DNA from 3 places in the Vibrio pomeroyi genome. Region 2 is predicted to be linked to each of the others. Evidence: predicted binding sites of a transcription regulator. Region 2 holds the regulator's gene; each other region holds the start of a gene.

Region 1 (5,915 bases), 1.2 Mb from region 2:
GAGCAGGGTTTCACCAAGACGATATTTATAAGGCCCTCCATTGGTTAGAAGATCTTGCGGCACTGCAAGATACTGACAACCAAGCGGCGATTACTATGTGTTCCAACACCTCGATGCGTGTCTACACCAGTCGAGAGGTATCTCGTATTAATATGGAGTGTCGAGGTTTCTTACTTTTCCTAGAGCAGATCAACGTGCTCACGACAGAGATTCGTGAAATGGTGATTGATCGTGTGATGGGACTTGAGACAAACGAATTTGAATTGGATGATCTGAAATGGATTATCTTAATGGTGCTATTCAATGTACCGGGTAATGAAAGTGCTTACACGCAAATGGAAGAGCTGTTGTACACCAAAGAGCAAGGTATCTTGCATTAATACAGGCTTGTCATGAGTAGTAAGATTGATAATCAGCTTTTTTCAGCACATGAACATGCGCTAGAGCATGAACCATGTCCACAGTGTGGTGGGGAGCTTCAGCTTCGCCATGGTAAGCACGGCCCATTTTTAGGCTGTAAGCAGTATCCGAGCTGTGATTATATCAAACCTCTCCATCAAAATGATGGTCATGTGGTGAAAGAGCTGGGTGTACCGTGTCCTAAATGCCAAAACGAATTGGTACTAAGACAAGGTCGTTTTGGGATGTTTATTGGTTGTAGCAACTATCCAGAGTGTAATCACATCGAATCTTTGGACCAACCAAAAGAACAACCTGAAGAGCAGCCGCTGATTGCATGCCCTGAGTGTGGTAGAGGCCACTTGGTTGAGCGTAAATCTCGCTATGGCAAGACCTTCTACGCGTGTGATAACTACCCCAAGTGTAAGTTTGCCATTAATCAGCCTCCTGTTATTGGCTGCTGTGAAGAGTGCCAGTTTCCGCTGTTGATGGAGAAGAAAACAGCCAGTGGTACCAAGAAGCAATGTGCAGATCGCAAGTGTCATCACATTCAATCTCAGTAGTCATGCTAATCACAGTAAGTGAGTGACCAGAAATAAAAAACGGCGCTCAATGAGCGCCGTTTCTATATCCAATGAACTTTTTATATCCATAAACCAATGTAGGCTTACTTCATCTGCTCAGCAAACTCATGCACAGCCGGGTAGGCTTGCTTATCAAGAATATCAGCCAATGAGCACAACGCTCTTTGCAGTTCTGCGTTGTAGTCAGCGCTCACGTTAATATGGCCCATCTTACGACCTGCACGCTTCTCTTTGCCATACCAATGAACGTGACAGCCACCTTGAGCCAGAATAGCTTCAGGTAGGGTATCTTCACCAAGAATGTTGATCATTGCGGTTGGGCGAATCAGCTTAGTGCTGCCTAGTGGCATCCCACACACAGCACGCAGGTGGTTCTCAAACTGACAAGTTTCAGCGCCCTGTTGCGTCCAGTGGCCAGAGTTATGAACACGTGGTGCAATCTCGTTAACCAGCAGTGAACCTTGAACATCAAAGAACTCAAGTGCTAGCACGCCAACGTAATCTAAGCGTTCTGCAATTGCGGTGAACATGGTTTTCGCTTGCTCTTGCAGTTCAATGTCATCAATCGCTGTCGATAAGCTCAACACGCCGTCGGTGTGAACATTCTCAGCCAATGGGTACACTTGAATCTCGCCATTGGTACCGCGAGCACCAACCAGTGATACTTCACGGTCAAACGGGACAAACTCTTCAGCCACAATGGCTTGATTGTCTGTCGCTGCAATGCATTCGGCCATTTCAGCCCAAGTCGCGTCAACATTGTCTAGTGTCTTTAAGCGCCACTGGCCTTTGCCATCGTAGCCGCCAAGTGTGCTCTTCAGTACCATTGGTAAGCCAACGTGAGCGATCGCAGCGTCAAAGTCTTTGCGAGAGTTAATCACATAGTACTTAGCGTTTTTTACGTTCGCTTCGTCTAACAGCGCTTTTTCAAGACGACGGTCACCGCCAGCTTTGATTGCTTCAGTAGTCGGTAAGAACTTACCGCTGCGCTCACATACTTCAAGTACATCGTGAGGGATGTGTTCGAACTCAGCTGTAATGACGTCCGCGCGCTCTATCGCATTTTCTAAGCCGTTGCCTAGAATCGCTTGCGTTAATGGGTGAACAATATTTTTGCTGCCAACATCAAAAGCAGAAATTTCAATATTCAGCGGTGCCCCAGCTAGGGACATCATGCGAGCAAGTTGGCCCGCGCCTAACACAAGAACATGCATGGGAATTAGTCCTCTGCAGGGTTTGGATTAGCAAGTACCGTTTCTGTTTGCTCAGAGCGGAACGCTTCTACTTTTGCCATCACGTCTTCATTGTGTGTACCAATGATTTGTGCCGCTAGGATGCCAGCGTTCGCTGCACCCGCTTCACCGATAGCTAGAGTACCTACCGCGATGCCTTTTGGCATTTGCACGATAGAAAGTAGAGAGTCCATGCCTTTCAGTGCTTTAGATTGAACTGGAACACCAAGAACAGGTACGCTTGTGAAAGCAGCCGCCATGCCTGGTAGGTGAGCAGCACCGCCAGCGCCAGCGATAATCACTTTAATACCGCGCTCTTTCGCACTGGTTGCGTAGTCTGCTAGCAACTGAGGTGTGCGGTGAGCAGAAACCACTTTTGTTTCGTACGCCACGCCAAACTGATCCAACATTTCTGCAGCTAGCTTCATTGTTGGCCAATCAGATTTAGAACCCATGATAATACCGACAGTCATCTCAAACTCCTTCAGGTACGATTTAATTAGTGATTAGATATTTTGCGCGCATTATACGGGTAAAATTGCTTAAGGAAAACGTTTGCGTCAGTCTAAGTTGTTAATTGATAAATTTTATAAACAAATAGCTTTAGTCACAGTGAGTGATAATTTGTACACTTAGTGAGTTAGATAACTGAATTAATGAGGCACCCGTGGATAACTTTCAACATACATTGCAGGCATTACAACAAGGTGAAGTCATTGCTTACCCGACCGAAGGCGTTTTTGGGGTCGGTTGTGATCCAGATAATCCACAAGCCATCCAGAAATTACTCGAGTTAAAACAGCGCCCGGTTGAAAAGGGCTTGATCTTAATAGCTGCAAGCTACGAGCAACTGTTACCTTATATAGATGAAAGCCAATTGACGGAAGAGCAGCTGACGACAGTAAAAGCCACATGGCCAGGCCCGGTAACTTGGATTATGCCAACCAGTGCTAAGGTGACAGGCTGGGTGAGTGGTCAGTTTGATTCGATCGCGGTACGCGTGACTGATCACCCTTTGGTTCAAAGAATGTGTAATGAATTCGGTAAGCCGTTAACCTCTACCAGTGCTAACTTAACGGGTGAGCCGCCTTGTATGACGACCGAAGAAGTCCAACAGCAACTGGGTCAGCATTTGGTCGCGATTCTTGAAGGTCAAACGGGTGGTCGCGAGAAGCCTAGCGAAATTAGAGATGCAAAAACGTCGAAAATATTAAGACAGGGTTAAACCCTGCAAAGGAAAGTAAAATGTCAGCAATTGATAAAGAAGCAGTAAAGCAGTTTTTACTGAGCCTACAAGATTCGATTTGCCAACAGCTTGAGCAAGCTGATGGTAACGCGTTGTTTGAAGAAGACGCATGGGAGCGCGAACCTAGCGAACGCCTCGGTGGCGGTGGTCGTACTCGTGTGATGACCAACGGTGCGGTCTTTGAGCAAGGTGGTGTGAACTTTTCTCATGTTGCAGGTAAGGCAATGCCGGCTTCAGCAACCGCTCACCGCCCTGAATTAGCCGGACGTAAGTTTGAAGCTATGGGTGTATCGTTAGTTATCCACCCTAAAAACCCTTATATCCCAACCTCACACGCCAACGTACGATTCTTTATTGCCGAAAAGGAAGGGGAAGACCCTATCTGGTGGTTCGGTGGTGGTTTTGATTTAACGCCATTCTATCCAGTAGATGAAGATTGCCAGTCTTGGCATCAAACCGCTAAAGATCTGTGCGCACCATTTGGTGATAACGTGTATCAAGAACACAAAGAGTGGTGTGATAAATACTTCTACTTGCCTCACCGTGATGAAACGCGCGGTGTTGGTGGTCTGTTCTTTGATGACTTAAATGAGTGGGGTTTCGATAAGAGCTTTGCTTACATGCAGGCGGTCGGTGAAGGTTTTGCTGCGGCGTACTTACCTATTGTCGAGCGTCGCAAAGAGACACCTTATGGCGAACGTGAGCGTGACTTCCAACTATACCGTCGTGGCCGCTATGTTGAATTTAACCTAGTGTATGACCGTGGCACCCTATTTGGTCTACAAAGTGGTGGTCGTACAGAGTCTATCTTGATGTCTATGCCGCCATTGGCTCGTTGGGAATACCGTTACGAACCACAAGCCGGGTCACCAGAAGCTCTGCTTTATAGTGACTACCTAAAACCGCGAGTTTGGTAGTTCTTCCTTCCTTATAGGGATAGTGATAGGGTCATCTATATAGATGACCCTTTTTATTATTTCTGTTAGGTAAGGATATGACACAGCAAGTAGATCGTTATGCCGTTTTCGGTAACCCTATTGGGCAAAGCAAATCGCCATTCATTCACACATTATTTGCTCGCCAAACCAATCAACAACTTATCTATACAGCATTGCAGCCAGAACATGGCCAATTCGTTATCGCGGCTAAAGCTTTTTTTAGCGAAGGTGGTAGAGGGTGTAATGTCACTGCGCCATTTAAAGAAGACGCTTATCAGTTTGCTAATCGCCTAACGGAAAGGGCTCAATTAGCTGGTGCAGTTAATACATTGAAGAAGTTAGATGACGGAGAGATCATCGGTGATAACACTGATGGTGAGGGTCTCGTTCAAGATTTGCTTCAGCATCAAGTGGTATTAGAGGGTGCTCGAGTTCTCCTGCTAGGTGCTGGTGGAGCTGCAAGAGGTGTAATTCAGCCTCTTCTTGATCAAAAACCACAACAATTGGTGGTGGCGAACCGAACCAGTTCAAAGGCCGAACTTCTAGCTGAGATGTTTTCTTCACATGGCAATATCAAAGGAATGGGACTAAATGATGTTAATGAAGGCTTTGATGTCATCATTAACTCCACGTCATCAGGTCTAAGTGGCCAGCTTCCTGAAGTTTCCGATGTCATCTTTAATACAAACAGCGCCGTCTATGACATGGTCTACGGATCTGGAACGACGGTATTTAATCAGTGGGCATTAGATAATGGTGTTCATGCTGCTTATGATGGTTTAGGTATGCTGGTGGGTCAGGCTGCAGAGAGCTTCATGCTATGGCGTGGTCTTCGTCCGGGAACCAAACAGATCTTAAGAGAATTACGAAGAAATCTAGAGATGTAACAAGGTAATTATAAAAATGAATCAATCAATCTTATTTCCTGATATCCAAGATTGGGATGAAGAGAGTCAGTCTATCGTTTTTCCAGCACAGCAGTCTGGTGCACTGATCGAATGTGTTGTGTTTATTGAAGAGTTGTCTCGATTGGCTGGTAAAGATATAGAAGAAGGCAAACAAGCGTTGGCTGTATTTTCAGAGCTTCGTTTTGATATTGAAGAATTAGCAGAAGAGCTAATAGAAGAAGAGGAGTATGACTCCTCTAATCGAATTCAGATCAAAGCGCTTTAAACTGGTAGCACAAAGTCTAGGTAGTCATTTTTATTCTGAACATAGTTGTCAGCCGACTTCTGCAAGAAAGCACGTTCTTTATCATTTAATGGGCGTGCTTGCTTAACTGGGCTTCCTACATATAGGTAACCACTCTCAAGTACCTTATTAGGTGGAACTAAACTTCCCGCACCAATCATCACTTCTTGTTCGATAACCACACCATCTAGCACAATAGCTCCCATACCGACGAGTACGCGATCCTCAATAGTGCATCCATGCAGCATGACTTTATGACCGATAGTGACATCATTACCTATTAATAGAGGATAACCCTCAGGGTTTTCTGCATTCTTGTGGGTAA
Region 2 (5,915 bases):
AGGGTGCCTTTTTGTTTTCTAGTCAGATCACATCACGTTTACAAAGACAAAGCTTGCAAACTCATTTTAGTCAGGTAGAAAAGGTGGGGTTGGTATTCACATGACTAATGACAGGTTTGACACTATTATCACTTAAAGTTCTTAATTGCGTGATATCCTTAGTCATCGCCTCGTGATGAGGCATAGCTCCATTTTAATTATTAAAGCGATAGGTATGTCTGAGAGTTTATTATTTCATAAAACATTTACTCACCCTACGAGCGATGAGTGGGTTGTATTTGTGCATGGCGCAGGAGGCAGCTCCTCTATCTGGTTTAAACAGATTAAAGCGTATAAGCAGCACTTCAACTTGCTTCTCATTGACCTGAGAGGGCATGGTAAATCAGACAACATACTTAAAGAGCTGATTTCGAATCGCTATACGTTCAAATCGGTCACGCTCGATATTCTTAAAGTGTTAGATCATCTTAAAATCCGTTCAGCACACTTCGTGGGCATGTCTCTTGGGACTATTATTGTTCGTAACGTTGCAGAGCTAGCAGCAGGACGTGTTCGTTCAATGGTTCTTGGTGGGGCGGTAACCAAACTCAATACTCGTTCGCAAGTGTTGGTCAAACTCGGTAACCTGAGTAAGCACATCATTCCTTACATGTGGCTGTATAGCCTGTTTGCTTACATTGTGATGCCGCAAAAAAGCCAGAAAGAATCGCGCCACTTGTTTATCCGCGAAGCCAAAAAGCTTTGTCAAAAAGAGTTCAAACGTTGGTTCATCCTGACGGCCGATGTAAACCCTCTGATGAAGTACTTTAAAGATAGAGAGCTACCAATCCCGACTCTCTACTTGATGGGAGAACGTGACTACATGTTCATCAAGCCCGTTAAAGAAATGGTTGAGGCACATGAGTCGAGTGAACTGGTTGAAATCGCAAACTGCGGTCACGTGTGTAATGTTGAAAACCCTGAAGAATTCAACCAACATTCTATCGAGTTTATCCAAAAGCAAATCCAGTGATTTTTTAGGTTCATTCTCTAAGCCGAGAGTTAAATCGAATTGAAATAAAAACGGGAAGCTAACTTAGTTAGCTTCCCGTTTTTTATTTGGAGGAGGTATCTGACCGAATCTCAGACTGTCGTCGTAAGATATTATTCAGGAGAAGCTGCGCCACACTGCCAACAAGAACCGAATTGCGCTTCATTGACTTCATGACACTCACCACAACGCCACTCTTCATAGATGATCGAATCTTGTTGTTTTTGGTAGTCATTGACAATAGTGCGAGCTTTACTGGCCAATTCTGGCTCATATAGCCATACGTAAGGGTCAGTTTCTTCGGTAAATGGGATTTCCCCTTTTAAACCAAACAAACCTTCACCACGGACTTCACACGCAATATTCTCACTTTCTAACAACCCACAGATGATATGGGCTTCTGTTGGATTCGATGCACTGAAGATTTTCATTGAGATAGAACCTTATTCGGCTTTAGGTGTTAGTCAGCTATATACGTTATTCAGCGACAGGTGTTGAGCGAAACTTGCTCATCAACCATTTGGCAATAATTGGGAATACACCCAGTAATGCAAACGATAGTAGTACTGAAGGTGAAACGATACCTGAAAGTGAATCAATTTCTGCGAGTTGAGTACCAGCATTCAAGAAAACAGCAGTACCAGGTAGCATGCCTATTTGGCTCGTAATGTAGTAACGAGAAACTGACATTGGGGTTAAACCCATCAGTAGATTGATAAGGAAAAACGGGAACACAGGGATCAGGCGAAGCGAGAATAAGTAAAATGCCCCGTCTTTTTCTACGCCCTTGTTAATCGTCGCTAATTTGTCACCAAATTTGGTTTGGATCCAATCACGTAGTAGGTAACGGCTACTCAGGAAGGCAAGGGTCGCACCAATAGCGCTTGCGAAAGATACCAGTAGCAAACTGTTCCAGAAGCCAAACAGTGCAGCCCCTAAAAGCGTGACAACCGCAGCTCCAGGAATAGAGAAAGCAGTGATCATTACGTACGCGACAAAATAGATAGCAGCGGCGGCAATAAAGTTGCTGTCAATGTAGTCATTCAAAACGGCTTGTTGGGCCTTGGCATTTTCAAGCGTTAGGTACTGGCCAAAATTGACGCCTAACAATATGATGGTTACGACCAACACAATACCCAATATCATTTTCTTACTCATTGATACTTCCTCTAATTTTCAATGCATACCATTAGTATAGATAGACAGGCAAAGCATAGATTAACTTTCAACAGATATAAAAAAAGCCGCAAAAAATGCGGCTTAGTTATATAAGTAGTTTGAACTGACAAAGTTAATTGACGCGATTGATAAGCTCTTCACGACGCTGCTGCGGTATAACAGACCAATGTGTTCCATTGATCGCACCTTCTAGCGCCCACAGTAATTCAATACTGACAGAGGACGCATGCGATTCCTTGATGGCGTTAAAGGCGTTTACAGAGCCAGATTCATATAAACGTTCAACGGAATCGATTCCTGCTTTTTTCAACATACGCTCAGTGGCGAGTCGAAGATTCGGCAGATCTTTGAGTCGAGTTGGCTTAGCAGAAGACTGTTCAGCTTTTTCTTCTTTAGCAAAACCCAGAGACGTTGTTGCGAGTTCCAAGATTTTCTCTTGGTCTTGCCACAGGCCTTCAGGCAAAGCGAAATATTTAGTAACGACAGGGAAACCACGTTTTTTGTAGACGTACGGTTGAAACCCTTGTTGTTCGAATTGCTTCGTTGTGCATTTGTCTGCCCGTATATGCAACTGGTCATTAACAACCAGAGCAAACATAGTGTCATCAGCAAAAAGACCGAATCCACCAAACATTGAGCGTGACTTAATTTTTCCTAGGGGCTCAAATAACTTCATTGAGTCCTTTAGTATCGGTTTATCCATGTTATTTATCTCGGTGTATTTGAACTACGCCACCAAATAAGCAGGTCCGAGAGATTAGCAAAATGTTGCAATTAAATTGTCAATAGGCTGTAAATTACTAAATTGTCAGTAGTTACTGCATTTTGCCATCGGTAACCCCGCTACCATACCAACGAGTGGTTTAGGCCGGAAGCTTTGCGTCCCACTTTTTCAAGTGGTTTGCCCTGTGCGTGACTGATTGAATAGAATAAAGTTTTTGTTGAATGAGGCTCACACTTGTTATTTCAAAATGTGACATTGCTTCAATTAATGATCTTTCTGTTGTGCATATAGGTTCATTATAGTTGTTGATAAAAAAAGCGCACCCAAAGGTGCGCTTAATGAAATAAAACTCGTTTTATCAATTAATTTAACGTTTTAACTGTACTTCGTTCAACAATCTCAGGGTGCATTTCGAAGACACGCTTCTCGTGATCTTTATCTTTTATACGTTCTAATAAAATCTCGAATGCATTCTTACCAACACGACGTTTAGGTTGGTGAACCGTTGTTAACGGTGGAGAGAAGTACTCAGCTAGTTCGATGTTGTCGTAACCAATGACTGAAATATCTTCAGGGATACGAATGCCTTTTTCTTGCAATCGGCTCATTAAGCCCAGCGCCATTGTATCGTTGAAACAGAATACTGCTGTTGGGCGATCTTTCATGTCAACGATTTGCTCTGCAGCAAGAACAGCAGTATCACACTCGAAGTTACCTTCAATGATCATGTTGTCATCGGCAGTAATCTTAGCTTCATTGAGTGCGCGTTTGTAGCCTGCGATACGTTCTACACAGGCCGCTTTGTCTAAGTGGCCACTTAAACAAGCAATCTTAGAGTGACCGCGCTCAATAAGGTATTTGGTTGCTAGGTAGCCACCTTCTTCAGAGTTATCGATGATCTTGTCAGCTTGAGAACTCTCTGGGCCCCAGTCCATAATCACTTTAGGGATGTCAGCGTGACGATCTAACATCTCTCTTAGTTCTTCAGTTAGGTCTGAACACATAACTAAGATGCCATCTACACGTTTCTCTGCAAGCATTCGAATGTAGTCACGTTGCTTCTCATAGATACCACCCGTGTTACACAGAATCAAAGTGTAACCTTGACGGTAGCAGTAGCTCTCAACACCATCGATAACTTCAGAGAAGAATAGGTTGGTTGATTGAGTAACAAGCATGCCGATAGTGCGTGTTGTATTGCACTTCAAACTACGAGCAACCGCGCTTGGTGCATAGTTCAGTTCATCTACGGCTTTGTTTACTTTTTCTTGAGTCGCTTCTGCAACAAAACGTGTTTTGTTGATTACGTGAGAAACGGTTGTTGTTGATACGCCGGCTAAGCGAGCGACATCTTTTATAGTGGCCATGGTTTTATCCTATTAGAAGCTACTTTCCCAAAGTACGGAATGAAGTAGCCGTTAAGCTACCTAACTAAGAGCTTAAATTTGTAGGGCTCTTTGGGTACTAAAGTGCTAAAAAACAAAAAACCGCTATGAGCGGCTTGTCTTAACACCGAAATGCTCTGAACTTTAATAAGCATAGCATTTCGTGAATGTTTCATATTTTATCGTTTGCGGTCACAATTTTAGACTGACTAGAAATTACTCGCAATAAAATTCACCCAGAAATCCGGGTGAATTGTCACATTCTACTGAATTTATTTACTTAGTCGCCCAATAAGCTATTCACCGGCTAAATATTGAGTGTCCAATTGACAGAATGCGAGTAGCAGAGATGAGACTGAAGCGTAGAAACCGAATTCATCAACGTCATGACATTTAACGTTGAATTTTGGTACCCAAGTTAGGAGTTGTTGCTCGATAAACTGTTGTTGAACAGCAAATGATTTCTCTAGCTCTTCTTCAAGCTCTGTTTCGTTAGAACGGATGATCAAGTTACCAAGGAAATCGAGTTCGATAGCAATGTGGTCTGCTGGCTCTTTCAGGTCTTGGTTAACCACTAAATTGTGTTTAGCCATGATCTCTTCCATCTCTTTTGCAGGCTTATCGTTTAATAGGCCAGTCTCACCGATGTACATAGAAGCGTATGGAAGGGCACCATGTTTATCCGTCTTTAAGAAAAGGTCACAAAAGTCAGCAGACAGTTCTAGCTGAGCGTCTTCACGTGTTTGCAGACGATTTAGCGCATCAACTAAGCTATCAATCGCAGGCTTTAGTGTTTCATTTTCACCTAAACCAGTTAGGAAAGAACGAATCTCAACAGAGTGGTAGTGATCGAGTTCTTCTTGAGTGAGCTCTTTGGCGAATAAGCTTGATAGCCACCAGTAGATTTCTGCTCTTTGCTCGTTGAACGCTTTCGTATCTTTCATTTCTTGGATCCTGATTTAGTCTTGCGGCGTTTGCATACTCAATATCGTCAAGTGATTTGGGATATAAACACCAAGGCTGAATAACAAGGTTATTTGCGAAACGCAAAGTTACTCGTTAGTAGTAATGCCTATATTGAATTGCGATGGGCGATAAATAGCAAGGTTTAAGATTGTCTTGTATCAAAAAAGATTCATCTTTCTGGCTTTTATCTTCTGTAACACTAGAATTGTTACTAGTTATGAATAGAATAGTTACTGAAACTATTAAATAAGAAAAGTGGTGTAGATGAGCTATCACGTATTAGTCGTAGAAGATGATGTGGTAACCCGCAGTAAACTGGTTGGATACTTCCAGAACGAAGGTTACACAGTGAGCGAAGCAGAAAGCGGCGCTCAAATGAGAAACGTGTTAGATGAAAACAACGTTGATCTCATTATGCTGGACATCAACTTACCAGGCGAAGATGGATTGATGCTAACTCGCGAATTACGCAGTCAATCAGACATTGGAATTATTTTAGTTACTGGACGCACGGATAGCATCGACAAAATCGTTGGCCTTGAAATGGGCGCGGACGATTACGTTACTAAACCTTTCGAACTTCGCGAGTTATTGGTTCGAGTTAAAAACCTACTTTGGCGTATTTCTGCCG
Region 3 (5,915 bases), on a different replicon from region 2:
CACATGCCCGAAAGATTCCGTAGGATCCGGCCCCATAATGATGTGTCCGGTCTTGTTGAGAATAATCGGAACAGCAGCCGATGCGCCAATTTGATAGTGAAGGCGCTTGTAGATCTCAAGCATGTTCAGGTTTGCGATGAAGTAACCAATGATGCGGTTGTTTTCAGCGACTGGCGTCATAATGCGAAGCGCTGGAATCAAAGGGCGAACGATTTCTCCATTTTCAACTTCTAGGTCAATGCCGCGAGAGCTCACCTCACCAATCTTTAGTTCTTGTAGCGCTTTGTAATAATCGCGCGAAGATTTGTTCTGTAGTTCGTTATCTGGGACTACGATTGCTTTTCCGTCTTTGTAGTTAACACGGAAGACTTCGTTGCCCTTTATATCGAGGTAACGTAACTGAGAATAGTACTTTTGGCCTCGAGCGAGCATCACCCAGAGATCTTGCAGCGTTTCTTTATGGATAGTTGACGGTTCGTTGATGGCGCGGAGTAAGGTTTGCGAATCTGCAATAGAGGGAACCGAGTTTGAGATTTGCTCAACAATCACAGCGAGCTCGTGAAAGCTATACTCGATTTGGTTTTGGCTAGACTGTTTGATATTGAGCGTGTGCTGATCTTCAACTCTGTCGAGTTCAGAGTTGATATAGAGGGCAGGGACTAATCCTAGGGCAAATATGGTGCACAGAAATTGGCTGACTAGTTTCTTTATACTCGTATTCATCACTGTCCTCAAAGAATCAGCGCAATACTATATATTTTATAGGGTTTTTAATGTGATCTTCACCCAGAACTTAAAACAAGATTTGCATATTATTAAGGTTTTACTGCAACTTTTTGCAATTAAGCTTGCTAATTGAGCATCTGGATAACTAAGAATTACCACCAAAATAATGCCTACTCATGCCAGTGTTTTTCGTTATGTCATAAGTAGGCGAGTGATGAATTATGGCTAAAGGCTTGTAATCATTAACTTAACCCGATGATATTCCCTTTGTCATCGATGTCTAATGACATAAACGCAGGTTTATCAGGTAAGCCCGGCATAGTCATGACATTGCCGCATAAAGCGTAAATAAAACCTGCACCTGCACACAGTTTTAATTCTCTAACCGGAACGTCAAACTGTGTTGGAGCACCTTTTATATATGCTTCAGTTGAGATAGATAAAGGCGTTTTTGCTAAACACACGGATAGATTGGAGTAACCATGTAGTTTGAATTCAGCGAGTTGTTTTTTTGCTAGAGGTGACAGTGAGATGCTCGCTGCGCCATAACCGACTTCAGCGACCGCCATCAGCTTTTCTTCTAAGCTTTGCTCTGATTGATACAAAGGCTTAAATTCACTTTCAACTTGGCAAGCTTTTACTACTGCATTCGCTAACTTAATCGCGCCTTCGCCACCTTGACCAAACGCTTCACTGACTTCAACGCTCACGCTTGAATCGAAAGCGGCGATCATCTGTTTTAATGCGTCAAGTTCTTGGTCTGAATCTTGTGGGAATCGGTTGATAGCAACGACGGTTGGTACTTGGTATTGCTTAACGTTGTTGATGTGCCATTTGAGGTTCTCAAAACCGGCAACGAGTGCATCTTTGTCATCACTAAAGATAGAGTCTGGTAGTGGGGTGCCCGGTCTTAAATCGTATAAACCTGAGTTCGCTTTTAATCCGCGCAGTGTCGCCACAACAACGGCACAGTCAGGCTTCTTGTTGGATGCCTTAACCTTGATGTTACACGCTTTCTCGAAACCCATGTCTGAGCCGAAACCACCTTCGGTCACCACAAAATCACTCAGTTTTAAGGCAATCTTGTCGGCAATAATTGAAGAATTACCGTGTGCAATGTTCGCAAATGGCCCTGCGTGAATAAGTGTCGGAACACCTTCAAGGGTTTGCATTAACGTTGGCTCAATAGAGTCTTTCATTGTGACGGTCATCGCTCCGGCAACGCCGAAGTCATCCGCGGTTAGTGGCAAGCCTTGATGATTATAGGCGAGCACAACACGGCCAATGCGTTTACGTAAGTCTTGCAAGTCGTCAGCCAGTGCAAGAATTGCCATCAGCTCTGAGGCGGCTGAGATATCAAATCCGTCTTCGCGTTCAAAGCCATTAATTGTTTTGTTCGCTTCATTCTTGCCTACAGTGATCATGCGTAGTGCGCGGTCATTGTGGTCGAGTACACGTCGCCAAACGATTCTGCTTGGGTCAATATCCAAGGCTTTTAAGCCAGAACGCGCTTCAAATGCCTCTAAGCCTTCACGTTGTTCATGATACAAACGTGCATCAATCGCTGCAGACGCCAGGTTATGAGCGGCTGTTACGGCATGAATGTCGCCAGTTAGGTGCAGGTTCAATTGATCCATAGGAGCGACTTGAGAGTAGCCACCGCCAGCTGCGCCACCTTTAACGCCAAATACAGGGCCCATTGAAGGCTGACGAATACACGCCATCGCTGATTGGTTAATTTTGGCAAGACCTTGAGCGAGCCCAATGGTGGTCACTGTTTTGCCTTCACCAAGTGGCGTGGGTGTAATCGCCGTGACTACGACCAATTTACCATCTTGTTGGTTAGCGAGGCGTTCAAGTGATGTGAGAGACACTTTAGATTTGAATTCGCCTAATGGCTGGTGTTCGTCGTGTTGCAGGCCAGCTTGTTTGGCAACCTCACTGATGTTTTTAAGGGGAGTAGAGCGACAAATATCAATATCAGACAGCATATTTGATCCTTATATCAGAACCGAAAGGTGGTACGTAAACGTTTGCGTGGCGATACTACTGCATAAATTTGCCAAGTAAAGGCAAACCACACGAATTATGTGCTGGAAGATAACAGATCTAAAGAGTCATTGCGCGAGATCAAATCTTAAACGGGCAAAATATTTGATTCGATTACCTGAGATTGTGATTGCATTGTTGTTTGATACAAAAAGGGCTGCATATAGCAGCCCTTCAAGGATTCGTAATTCGACTTAGACGTCGTCTAAAAGATTAACGATCCCAGTATGTTTCTTCTAAGCTATCTTCGCGTTCTGGCAGTGCACGAGAAAGGCGAGGAGAGTGCTGAGTCAGTACTTCGTAGCTTACGCGGTTTGCGTACTTACAAATTTGAGACAGTGACGAGTACGTTAAGCAAGCGTGTTCGTGCTTCTCTGAGTTCGGTACGTTCACGTGGTGGTAGCTGTTCGCTGCCATGTCGTGCAGTAAAGCAGATAGCGCGCCATCGCCAGCACCGTTGGTGTTCTTAATCTCAAGTGGACCACCTAGGTAAGGGCCAATGTGAGAGTACACTTTCACTGGGTTTTGACAGTCTTGCTTGCGCATGGCGCGGCTGAACTCATACTTGTTGAATTCTGGGATATTACCCGGCAATAGCGGCAGCGTTGTTTCACGCTTCGCTAGCTCGTCTGTGTAGCCTGCCATGTAAAGGCCAATTGGACCTGCAGTACATAGTACTAGGTCAACCCACTCAAGCGCTTTGTTCGCTGCTAGTAATGGATCTTTCTCACCCGTTAGTGCTTCACCTTCGTCTTCGTTCATCGCAACGATGGTTACGTTTTCTTTCAGGTATTCTTGCCACCATTCAGCGTTACCTTCGATCACATACTTAGTACCAAGCGTCAGTACAACAGGCACATTGTGCGCTTTCGCGTATTCAATCGCTTTTTGTACCGCTTTTGGCATTGGATCTTCAGGCTTGCCACGCATTAGGTATGAAGATACAACTAGCGCAGATGCTTTCTCGAAAATCTTTTCAGGAATGCTTTCAGGAAGAAGTTGGTTCATGTGTCCTTCGTTGATCGCAAACGTACGCTCGCCATCTTCGGTAATCAGCGTGTAACAACGACCAATTGGACCATCAACAGTTTGTAGGTGGTTTAAGTTCATACGAGAAGAAGTGCGGCAAAGGTAACGGTAACCGAACGAGCCTACTTCAATTTTCTTAGACATAACGCCAAGCAGTACAGATTTGCTGTCTGCAAGTACGGAATAGTTGTGCAGTGTGTTACCGATAGTGTCGCCAGGGTATTGATGCGTGATCAAACCGCGCTCAACTAGCTCTTCATACAACGCATCTGCTTTACTTTCTTCCAATACAAGCGAGTGACCTTTACTTAGCTCGTATTTTTCTAGGAACGCGCTGTCAACACGGGCTTCGATATCAACAATAGTCTGACCCACACCGACAATCGTTGCGCGGTGAAGCTTAGGTGTTTGTTGAATTTGGTTGACCAACGGATCACGTGCGTGAGTTGGAAAGTAGTGCTTAGATTTACGCTGTCCAGGAAACTTCATATGAAAAATACAGTGAAAAAATTTTGCCGCATGATATCACATTTTGTTTCTGTTTCTTTCATTTTTATTACATTTTGAATCACCTGCACAATGTCTGTACAGATGATTCGACTAACTATCCGTTTGAAACTACTCGGTTGGTTGGACTAACGTCGCTGGATCAACGTAAGCCTCTGTACCCCATAGTGGAACAGTTGAAAGGCTATGTTTGAAGCTGCCTTCTGTTTCTTTAGTGGTGTAAGACAAGTAAAGCAGTGATTGATTCTCTGCATCATAGATACGGCGAACCTTCATTGTCTTGAAGAAGATACTTTTCGATTTCTTGAATACCACTTCACCTGACTTGCTTTTATCGATCGTAGCAATCATTTCTGGTGTGATTTCGCCAGTTTGACGACAAGAGATAGAGCTATCGCTTGGATCAGAAAGGCTAAGGTTCGCTTCGATGGATGCGATATGACAAGTCACACCTGCAATCTTATCGTCATCAAGAGAAGACATTTTGATGTCCTTCATTGTGAAGAAACCCAGAGAGACGTCACCAACCTCGTTGTCCGAACAGCCAGCTAACATTGTGATGATACCTGCTGCTATTAAGGCTTTTTTCATAAGAAGTCCTTTTTATTTATATAGTTCTGTTTACTATAAGGATATTGAAAGCATGAATACGAGTGTAGAGCTTTTCGTTAAGTTCTTAAAGGATGTTGTTGGATAATGAAAAATATGAAGCATTTAAAGTACTTGTTGGCCTTGGTCATGCTCTGTATGCTCTCTGCTTGTAGCTCGGCACCTCAGCCGACCATATGTCTTCCAAATAACTGTGATATTTGGGGATACTAACCGTAGGTACTAAAAGAATGAATAACGAAATACCTGAAATTGCACATAATAAAAACCAATGGCTATTTAGCCACCTCGATATTGCTTACCCCGCAAAAGAGAGCCTTCTCGGTTTAGATATCTATAAAAAACAACTTTCCCAAAAGACTTACCAACTTCTCCCGCAAGACCAAGCTCCCACTCAAATTGACGAACTGCATAAAGTCGATTTCCATAAGCTGACCGTACTTTTCTCATTAAACCAAGCAAGTGCTTATCAAGATGAAGCTGAAAGGGCGAATATCTTGGAGTTCTTAAGCCAGATTATGTTATCGGATGAGCATGAGCTTTATGTCGGTACAAAAAACGGCGATGTTGTCGCAAGCGCGGTAGTGACAGCAACGGATGAAGAGCTATTGATATCGGATGTTGTTAACCAAGACGATCAAAATATTGTCGGCTTTGCTAAACAGTTACATAATTTTTGGGCACAAGATCAAGTTTCTACCCATAAAGTATGGTTCGAGAACTAAAGATCTTTGAGAAAGCGTTAATCTGAGTACAATACACCGTCTTTTAAAAAGGGTTCGGTATGTACAAGCTATTGATCTCAATCGCTGTATTGTGTGTTAGCGCTTTTTCTCCTGCGATTTATGCTAACGACTGGGATATCAAACAAATCCTAGTTTTACACTCCTACGAACCTTCCTATCAATGGACCGCGGATTTCCAAAAGGGCATCGACAGCGCGTTCGAACATTCTCAATCTGAAGTAAAGCTCTCAATCGAGTATCTAGATACCA

Evidence for each region. The regulator PurR, encoded in region 2, represses purine synthesis genes. The targets are predictions, from matches to a motif close to TNANGNAAACGTTTNCNTNA.
Region 1: a site for PurR is predicted at 2,759-2,778, ahead of purE (5-(carboxyamino)imidazole ribonucleotide mutase). Genes of this name have one in related genera too.
Region 3: a site for PurR is predicted at 2,748-2,767, ahead of OCV12_RS22530 (formate--tetrahydrofolate ligase). Genes of this name have one in related genera too.

What each region holds. Positions count from the first base shown of each region.
Region 1 is NZ_AP025506.1:3,580,723-3,586,637, reverse strand. Features, by position in the region: gene OCV12_RS15975 (DUF494 family protein) at 1-380, shown strand, start outside; gene OCV12_RS15970 (DNA topoisomerase family protein) at 393-962, shown strand; gene OCV12_RS15965 (5-(carboxyamino)imidazole ribonucleotide synthase) at 1,067-2,197, opposite strand; gene purE (5-(carboxyamino)imidazole ribonucleotide mutase) at 2,203-2,688, opposite strand; gene OCV12_RS15955 (L-threonylcarbamoyladenylate synthase) at 2,883-3,440, shown strand; gene hemF (oxygen-dependent coproporphyrinogen oxidase) at 3,461-4,378, shown strand; gene aroE (shikimate dehydrogenase) at 4,456-5,286, shown strand; gene OCV12_RS15940 (DUF1488 family protein) at 5,303-5,572, shown strand; gene OCV12_RS15935 (gamma carbonic anhydrase family protein) at 5,569-5,915, opposite strand, start outside.
Region 2 is NZ_AP025506.1:2,430,435-2,436,349, reverse strand. Features, by position in the region: gene OCV12_RS10650 (alpha/beta fold hydrolase) at 215-1,012, shown strand; gene OCV12_RS10645 (putative signal transducing protein) at 1,144-1,461, opposite strand; gene OCV12_RS10640 (TVP38/TMEM64 family protein) at 1,508-2,188, opposite strand; gene OCV12_RS10635 (TfoX/Sxy family DNA transformation protein) at 2,322-2,912, opposite strand; cyclic di-GMP riboswitch class I at 3,040-3,125, opposite strand; gene purR (HTH-type transcriptional repressor PurR) at 3,296-4,300, opposite strand; gene torD (molecular chaperone TorD) at 4,615-5,262, opposite strand; gene torR (two-component system response regulator TorR) at 5,549-5,915, shown strand, end outside.
Region 3 is NZ_AP025507.1:1,464,126-1,470,040, reverse strand. Features, by position in the region: gene OCV12_RS22535 (diguanylate cyclase) at 1-723, opposite strand, end outside; gene OCV12_RS22530 (formate--tetrahydrofolate ligase) at 969-2,717, opposite strand; gene OCV12_RS22525 (inosine/guanosine kinase) at 2,989-4,293, opposite strand; gene OCV12_RS22520 (CreA family protein) at 4,423-4,902, opposite strand; gene OCV12_RS22515 (hypothetical protein) at 5,151-5,645, shown strand; gene OCV12_RS22510 (HD domain-containing phosphohydrolase) at 5,705-5,915, shown strand, end outside.